Regions from separate parts of the Mesorhizobium sp. M0664 genome, predicted to be linked through region 2. Evidence: predicted binding sites of a transcription regulator. Region 2 holds the regulator's gene; the other holds the start of a gene.
The links. The regulator PhoB, encoded in region 2, activates phosphate uptake and scavenging genes when phosphate is short. The targets are predictions, from matches to a motif close to TGTCATNNANCTGTCAT.
Positions count from the first base shown of each region.

Region 1: the regulator PhoB is predicted to act here: its motif matches at 2,517-2,533, upstream of NKI39_RS11265 (RNA degradosome polyphosphate kinase).

Region 1 is NZ_JAMYPW010000007.1:105,457-109,874, forward strand. It holds gene ppx (exopolyphosphatase) at 1-243, opposite strand, end outside; gene NKI39_RS11265 (RNA degradosome polyphosphate kinase) at 243-2,444, opposite strand; gene NKI39_RS11270 (zinc-finger domain-containing protein) at 2,594-2,839, shown strand; gene NKI39_RS11275 (FAD-dependent monooxygenase) at 2,859-4,076, shown strand; gene NKI39_RS11280 (TIGR02117 family protein) at 4,104-4,418, opposite strand, start outside.
Region 2 is NZ_JAMYPW010000004.1:181,383-185,800, forward strand. It holds gene pstA (phosphate ABC transporter permease PstA) at 1-337, shown strand, start outside; gene pstB (phosphate ABC transporter ATP-binding protein PstB) at 334-1,137, shown strand; gene phoU (phosphate signaling complex protein PhoU) at 1,170-1,877, shown strand; gene phoB (phosphate regulon transcriptional regulator PhoB) at 1,894-2,583, shown strand; gene NKI39_RS08685 (ROK family protein) at 2,593-3,837, opposite strand; gene xylF (D-xylose ABC transporter substrate-binding protein) at 4,123-4,418, shown strand, end outside.

The DNA of each region.
Region 1 (4,418 bases), on a different contig from region 2:
GGCCTGGTCGGAGAGCGCGCGGAAGCGGCGAAACTCTTCCATCGAGCGCGTCACCGCCTCGGGATCGAGCTTTCCGGTCGAAACGATGCCGCGGCCGAGGCCGGCCAGCATCTTTTCGTTGAACAGCAAGGTCGGCGAACGCGCCAGCCCCTCATAGATGACAAGACGGATCGAGTTCGATCCGATATCGATGATGGACAGCGGTCGGCGGTCCTGAAGCCGGCCCTGGGACGCTGAAATCATCAGCCCGTCGCTGCGTTCTGTTTCTTGCGGCGCTTGAACTGCGCGATGCGCTTGGGCGCATGCGACTTCAACGCATCGCCCCGTCCGGACAGGCTCGGATTGGTCATGAAATATTCCTGCGCGTTGAACGGTTCCTCGCCCTCCTCCAGCACAACGCGCCGGGAGGTTCCGTCAGCCAATACGTCGAAACTTTGCTGGTTGTCCATGATGTTGCCGAGCATGATCTGGCCGAGCACCTGCTCATGCACAGTTGGATTGGTGATCGGCACCATGGTCTCGACGCGGCGGTCGAGATTGCGCGGCATCAGATCGGCCGAGGAGATATAGACGATCGCCCCGTCCGAGGGCAGGCCGTGGCCGTTGCCGAAGCAATAGATGCGGCTGTGCTCGAGGAAACGGCCGACGATCGACTTCACCCTAATGTTCTCCGATAGGCCGGGCACCTGCGGTCTCAGGCAGCAGATGCCGCGCACGACGAGATCGATCTCGACGCCGGCGCGGCTGGCATCGTAGAGCGCATCGATGACGATCGGGTCGACCAAGGCGTTCATCTTCATCCAGATGCGGGCCGGCCTGCCCTCCAGCGCGTGGCTGATCTCATCCGAAATGTGCTGGAGGATGCGGTCGCGCAGCGTAAACGGCGAGATGGCCAGCCGCATCTGCTCGGCCGGCTCGGCATAGCCGGTGATGAAGTTGAACAGCTGGGCGACATCGCGCGCGATCGTCGGATCGGTGGTGAAGAAGGACAGGTCGGTGTAGATGCGTGCCGTGACCGGGTGGTAGTTGCCGGTGCCCAGATGCACGTAATTGCGCAGCCTGCCATCCTCGCGGCGCACCACCAGCGACATCTTCGCATGGGTCTTCAGTTCGAGAAAGCCGAAGACGACCTGGACGCCGGCGCGCTCGAGGTCGCGGGCCCAGCGGATGTTGGCTTCCTCGTCGAAACGCGCCTTGAGCTCGACTAGCGCGGTCACCGACTTGCCGGCCTCGGCGGCGTCGACCAAAGCGCGTACGATCGGGCTGTCGTTGGAGGTGCGATAGAGCGTCTGCTTGATCGCCACCACTTCCGGATCGGCCATTGCCTGGCGCAGGAACTGCACCACGACGTCGAAGGATTCGTAGGGGTGGTGGACGATGATGTCCTTCTCGCGGATCGCGGCAAAACAATCGCCGCCATGCTCGCGGATGCGCTCGGGGAAGCGCGGATTGTAGGGCGTGAACTTCAGATCGTCGCGGGCGACGGCGACGATCTCCGAGATCTGGCTGAGCGCCAGCGGACCGGTGAGCACGCTGATCCGGCTTGCCGAAACGCCAAGCTCGCCGGCGACGAAGTCGCGCAATTCGGGCGGCATCAGCCGGTCGAACTCGATCCGGATGACCGAGCCGCGGCGTCGCCGCTTCAGCGCCGTCTCGAACAGCCGCACCAGATCCTCTGATTCTTCCTCGACCTCGATATCGCTGTCGCGGATGATGCGGAATGTGCCGGAGCCCTTGACCTCATAGCCGGGGAACAGCTTGCCGATATAGAGACTGACCGCCTCTTCAAGTGGAATGAAGCGGACATGATGCTTGCGATCCGGCAAACGGATGAAGCGCCTCAGCGCCACCGGCAGGCGCAGAAGCGCGCTCATTTCCTCGCCGTTCTTGCGATGGCGCAATTGCAGCGCCATCGAGAAACCGAGATTGGGAATGAACGGAAACGGATGCGCCGGGTCGATCGACAGCGGCGTCAGGACCGGAAATACCTGCTCCTGGAAATGGTCCTCGAGCCAGGTCTTCTCGTCCTTGGTCAGCGCATCGCGGGTGATGCTTTCGATGCCTTGTTTGTCGAGCAGCAGCATCAGCGCCGAAAGGCTGTTCTGCTGGTCCTCCTGCAGGCGCTCGACCTCGCGCAGCAATTGTTCGAGCTGCTGCTCGGGAGTGCGCCCATCCGGGCTCTTCAGCACGATGCCTTCGCGCACCTGGCCGGCAAGACCGGCGACGCGGACCATGAAGAACTCGTCGAGGTTGGCGGCCGATATCGACAGGAAGCGAACACGCTCGAGCAGCGGATGGTTGGCGTTCAGCGACTCTTCGAGCACGCGCCGGTTGAATTGCAGCCAGGAAAACTCGCGATTGACGAAGCGATCGGGATTGCCGCCTTCGGGGCTCGCCGCCTCGACGGTGATGAATTCGTTCTGCACCGGCTTCAGTTCGTTCATGGTTCCCGCTCTTCCCACACCGTTCGACGAGCACAGCCTTAACCGGCTTAACTTATCCTCTGACAGGCTTTTGCGACAGTTTCATTTCATCGATCTTGCAAAGAGACGGGTTATGATCCAGATGCAATCGACAAGATCAGGAGACGACGATGGCAGGCGGTTCCATTCCCCATTTCCAGAACGATGCGGGCTATCCGGCAATCGACATCGGCGTCAAGGAATTCATGTGCACCGGCGCCAATCCGCCTTTCGACCATCCGCATGTATTTCTCGACATGGGCGACGACAATGAAAAGGTCTGCCCCTATTGCTCGACGCTCTATCGCTATTCGCCGAAACTGAAGGCATTGGAAACGCAGCCGCCGGGCTGCCTCTATATCGACCAGGCCGCCTGATTCTTCCGCGACAAGCCTGATGCAGGAAACGCAGTCCCGGCAGGTGGTCATCGCCGGGGCGGGCGTCGCCGGGCTGACCGCGGCACTGGCCTTCGCCGAGCGCGGCTATCGGGTAAAACTGTTCGAACAGGCGCAGCACCTCGAGGCTGCCGGCGCCGGTATCCAGCTTTCGCCCAACGCGACGCGCATCCTACGGCAGCTCGGCGTACTCGATCGGCTGCTGCCGACGTCGGTGCGCCCGGAGGCGGTCGTGCTCAAGGATGCCGCCACGCTGCGCAAGCTGGCGCGCGTACCGCTTGGCCAGGCGGCCGAAACGCGCTGGGGAGCGCCCTATCTCGTTGCCCACCGCGCGGATCTGCAGTCAGCGCTGATGCAGCGGATAGCCGAGCGGCCCGAGATCGAGCTTGTCACCGGTGCCCGCGTCGGCGGCGTCGCAACCGGACCGAATGGCATCACCGCAACAGTCGAGATTGCCGGCACGACCATCGAAACCGAAGCATCGTTGCTGGTCGGAGCCGATGGCGTCTGGTCGTCGGTGCGAGAAAAACTGGCCCGCAAGGCGGCCGAATTCGGCAGAAGCCGATTCTCGGGCGAGCTTGCCTGGCGCGCCACGGTGGCCGCGGACAGCCTTGCCGGACAAGCCTTCAGGGCGATCGGTGCGCCCGATTGCGTTACCGCATTCCTCCATCCAGGCTTCCATATGGTCGCCTATCCGGTCAGCCGTGGCACTGTCTTCAACCTCGCGGCCTTCACCAAGGGCAAGCGCATCGCCGAGGGCTGGTCAGGGCATGCCGACCCCGCCAGCCTCGCCAGCGCCATGCGTGGCGCCGCGCCGGCGCTGGTCCGCCTGGCGAACGAGGCCGCGCCGTGGACGGCATGGCCGATCCACATAGTCGAGCAGCGGCGGTGGACGACGCCGGAAGGCATCGCGCTGACCGGCGATGCGGCGCACGCGATGACGCCGTTTGCCGCACAGGGCGCGGCGATGGCGATCGAAGACGCGGTAACCCTTGCCGGCTTCATTGCGGCCTCCACAGCCGATCTTGAGGGGGCGCTTGCCGCCTGGGAACAGGCGCGGCGGCCGCGCGTCGCCCAGGTCGCCCGCCGCGGCGCCGTCAATCGCCTCGCCTGGCATGCGGCCGGGCCGGTGGCGATGGCCCGCAACCTGTTCCTGGCGATGCGCTCGCCCGAAAAACTCGCCGCCGATCTCGACTGGCTCTACGGCTGGCGGGCGTAGGACGTTCGGCGGTCCTAAGTCGCCCGGTCAATTGTAAAGCCGCATCGACAGGCCGAGCGATGCCGGCAGCGGGTTCCACCAGCCGGTGCGCAGCCCGGCGATGCGCAGTGCCGCCGCCGCCCAGGTGTTGCAGCCGACCAGCGCGTTGAAACGGCCATTGCCTTCGAAGAAACGATCGAAACGGGAATACGCCGCATTCTCGATCGGCATGGCCCCGCTCGGTCCCTGCCGGAAGCTTCCCGCAATGTAATCGAGCAGCGCCGTAAACCGCTCCTCGCCGATGTCGAAGCCGGTGACGTCGGGATGCGGCTCGGCGATTTCGCCTGAAATGTCGACATGCAT
Region 2 (4,418 bases):
AGCCGGTGCCGCGATCGGCGCGCCACGCTGGGTGGTGATCCGTTCGGTCGCCTACCGCGCCGCATTGTCCGGCATCGTCACCGGCATATTGCTGGCGATAGCACGCATTTCCGGCGAGACGGCGCCGCTGCTCTTCACCGCGCTCAACAACCAGTTCTGGAGCAGCAATATCAACGCGCCGATGGCCAGCCTGCCGGTGACCATCTTCCAGTTCGCTCTCAGCCCTTACGAGGAATGGCAGCAACTGGCGTGGACCGGCGCACTCATAATCACCCTGACGGTTCTGGGCTTGAGCATCCTCGCCCGCAGCCTTACCGGACGCAGAGAGGACAGATGACACAGATGTTGTCCCCAGACATGACGATGGCCGAAACGGTCGCCGAGAAGACGAAGATCGAGGTCAAGAACCTCAACTTCTACTACGGCCAGAGCAAGGCGCTGAAGGACATCAGCCTGTCGCTGCCCGAGCGCAGCGTCACGGCCTTCATCGGCCCTTCGGGCTGCGGGAAATCGACGCTGCTGCGTGTGTTCAACCGCATCTATGAGCTCTACCCAAAACAGACGGCCGAGGGCCAGGTGCTGCTCGACGGCAAGAACATTCTCGACCGGTCGCAGGATCTCAACCTCCTCAGGACCAAGATCGGCATGGTGTTCCAGAAGCCGACGCCGTTCCCGATGTCGATCTACGAGAACATCGCCTTCGGCGTCAGGCTCTACGAGAACCTCGGCAAGTCCGAGATGGACGGCCGCGTCGAACAGGCGTTGAAGCGCGCCGCGCTGTGGAGCGAGGTCAAGGACAAGCTCAACGCCAGCGGCTTGAGCCTGTCCGGCGGCCAGCAGCAGCGGCTCTGTATCGCCCGCACCGTGGCGGTGAAGCCGGAAGTCATTCTGCTCGACGAACCGGCTTCGGCGCTCGACCCGCTGTCGACTGCCAAGATCGAGGAACTGATCGACGAATTGCAAGCCGACTACACGATCGTCATCGTCACCCACAACATGCAGCAGGCGGCGCGCGTGTCGCGCCAGACGGCGTTCATGTATCTGGGTGAACTGGTCGAGTTCGACCGGACCGAGAAGATATTCACGTCGCCCCGCGAGAAGCGCACGCAGGACTACATCACTGGCCGCTTCGGCTGAGCCGTTCCGATCATGCATATGAGGACAGGACCATGGGCGAACACACAGTCGCTTCTTTCGACGAGGATCTCGAGCAGATCAGCAAGCTGATCCGCGACATGGCCGACCTCGCCGGTTCGATGGTCGGCGGGGCAACCAAGGCGCTGTTGAATTCCGACAACGTGCTGGCGCAACGCGTCGTTTCCGACGACGCCATCATGGATGCGCGTCAACGCGAACTGGACGACCGCGCCATCACCCTGATCGCCAAACGCCAGCCGATGGCCCACGATCTTCGCCATGTGGTCGGAGCGATCCGCATGGCGGGCGACCTCGAACGCATCGGCGACCTTGCCAAGAATATCGCCAAGCGCGTGAGTGCGGTCGGCCTCAGCGCCACGCCGCGGGACCTGTCGCATTCCATCGACGCGATGGCGCAGCTGGTTCTCATCCAGGTGCAGGGTGTCATCGAGGAATATGCTGCAGGCGATGCGGCCGCGTTGGCCAAGCTTCGTGCCGCCGACGAGCGCATCGACGTTAAATACACGTCCGTGTTCCGCGAGCTGTTGACCTACATGATGGAAGATCCGCGCAACATCACCGCTTGCACGCACCTGCTGTTCTGCGCCAAGAATCTGGAGCGGATCGGCGACCATGTCACCAACATCGCCGAAAATGCGTATTATGTGCTGACCGGCGAGCAATTGCCGGTCAATCGTCCGAAGCAGGACGAAACGACAATGTCCGCACCGGTGACATGATGGGGGTGCCCAGCCGATGATCGCACCACGCATAATGGTGGTGGAGGACGAGGAGCCGTTGGGTGTGCTGCTCCGCTACAATCTCGAATCCGAAGGCTACCAGGTCGAGGTGGTGACACGCGGCGACGAAGCCGAGATCCGTTTGCAGGAGAATGTGCCCGACCTTTTGGTGCTCGACTGGATGATACCAGCGGTTTCCGGCATCGAGCTCTGTCGTCGGTTGCGGGTGCGCCCCGAAACCGAGCGGCTGCCGATCATCATGCTGACCGCGCGCGGCGAGGAGAGCGACCGGGTGCGCGGTCTTTCGACCGGCGCCGACGACTATCTGGTCAAGCCGTTTTCGACACCGGAATTCATGGCCAGGGTCAAGGCGCTGCTGCGGCGCGCCAAGCCGGAAGTGCTGTCCAGCGTGCTGAAGGTCGGCGACATCGTGCTCGATCGCGAATCGCACAGGGTCTATCGCAAGAAGAGCGAAATCAGGCTCGGGCCGACCGAATTCCGGCTGCTCGAGTTCATGATGCGGCATCCGGGCCGTGTCTTCTCGCGCAGCCAGTTACTCGATAATGTCTGGGGGGAGACAATCTACATCGACGAACGCACCGTCGACGTGCATGTCGGGCGGCTGCGCAAAGCCGTCAACAACGGCCGGATGCCGGATGTCATCCGCACCATCCGCGGCGCCGGCTATGCGATCAGGGAAGATTGACCCGCCTGGTCAGGCTACGTTCTTTCTGACGCTGGGCCTCATTTGCGCGCCCGGCGCGAAAATCTCCTGGTCGACGAAGCTTAACGCCCGCATCGCGCAGCCTTCGCGGATCAGAGGCAATTCGTTCGGCTCTGTATCGAAGGAGATCGAGCCTGAATGCTGGCCGCCGGCGGTCTGGGCGATTGCCTTCCGCAAGGCCGGCTCGATCAGATCGAAGGCGGCGGCACTGGCGCCGACCATCGCGACCGGTGCCGGATCGATCAGCGCGAACAGCGAGCCGAGACCGAAACCCAGCGCTTCGCCGGCCTTGCGGTAGGCCTCGCGTTCCGGCCCATCTTTCTCGCGCGCCCGGGCCGCCAGTGCGCGCATGTCGGCGTCGCTGACGTCGGCGACCGGTTCGCTGTCTTCGCTCATCTGCCTGGCGTTGCGCCAGATGGCGTAGTTGCCGGCATACGCCTCGATGCAGCCGCGCCGCCCGCAACGGCAGAGCGCGCCGCCCGGACGATGGATCATGTGGCCAAATTCGCCGCCCGAGGAATGCGTCCCGGTGAACAGTTCGCCCTTCAGCACCAGCCCCATGCCGATGCCATGCGAAAGCAGGATGGCGATGAAGTCATCGCGATAGCGATCCGGATTGCGCCAGCGCAAAGCCACCGCCATCATGTTGCAGTCGTTCTCCACCGTTGCCGGGATGCCGAATTCGTCCTCCAGCATGTCGGCAAAGGCGATGTCGGTCTGCGGCGTGATCGGCGACCACAGCATGGCGCGTGCAGGGGAGTCGGTAATGCCCTGAATCGCCAGGGCGATGCGGGCGACACTGCGGACGTCAAGATCTGGATCCTGCAGCCGGCGCCGGACGATGGCCATGCATTCACGGATCAGCTCGTCGCGCGGCATAGTCAGCGTGTCCAGCCGGCGCTGTTCCTCGGCGACCACCTGTCCCGTGTAGTCGATAATGGCGGCCGAAAGGAAATTCAGCGACAACACCACGGTCAGCACCGCCGCCGCTTCCGGGTTGAGGGCGAGGCCGACTTGCGGACGACCGCGTTTCAACGAAACGGGCTCACTTGGCTTGCTCTCGGCGAGGATGCCTTCCCGTATCAGGTCGGAAGAAATCGCCGATATGGTCGAATGACTGAGGCCGGTGGTAGCTGCGATCTCAGTACGCGATGGCTGGCCGGCCCGGCGCACCGCCGAGATCACCATCGCCCGGTTGCGCCGGCGCAAATCGTCATGGCGGATTCCGACCGACATTGTTTTGCTTTCCTCCCGGTTGCCGCGGCCGCTCATGAACCGGAAGCCGTCGGTAATGTCCGACAAATAGTGTCGGATGAGGCAAATAGTGTCAGATGCAGGTGGCGCTGTCATCGTTTATTCCGACGCTCGAAAAAACTCGCAGAGTCATCAAAATCCATCAGAATCGATGTTGACAGCAGCCGGAGATCGGACCAGTATTTTTTCGAGGCTCGAAAAAATTAGAGCTTCTAAGCTGGTCTTTGAGCCAATTGGTCACGCCGTACGCGGCGCAGGGAGGATATGATGAAGAAATTCACGACCGCCATTCTGGCGGGTGTCGCCATGACGCTGGCGCTGGCGTCGGTGGCGCAGGCTAAAGACAAGGTCATCGGCGTTTCCTGGTCGAACTTCCAGGAAGAGCGCTGGAAGACCGACGAGGCCGCAATGAAGGCGGCCATCGAGGCCGCAGGCGACAAGTATATTTCCGCCGACGCACAGTCCAACCCCGGCAAGCAGCTCACCGACGTCGAGAGCCTGATCTCGCAGGGCGCCAACGCACTGATCATCCTGGCGCAGGACGCCTCGGCCATCGGGCCGGC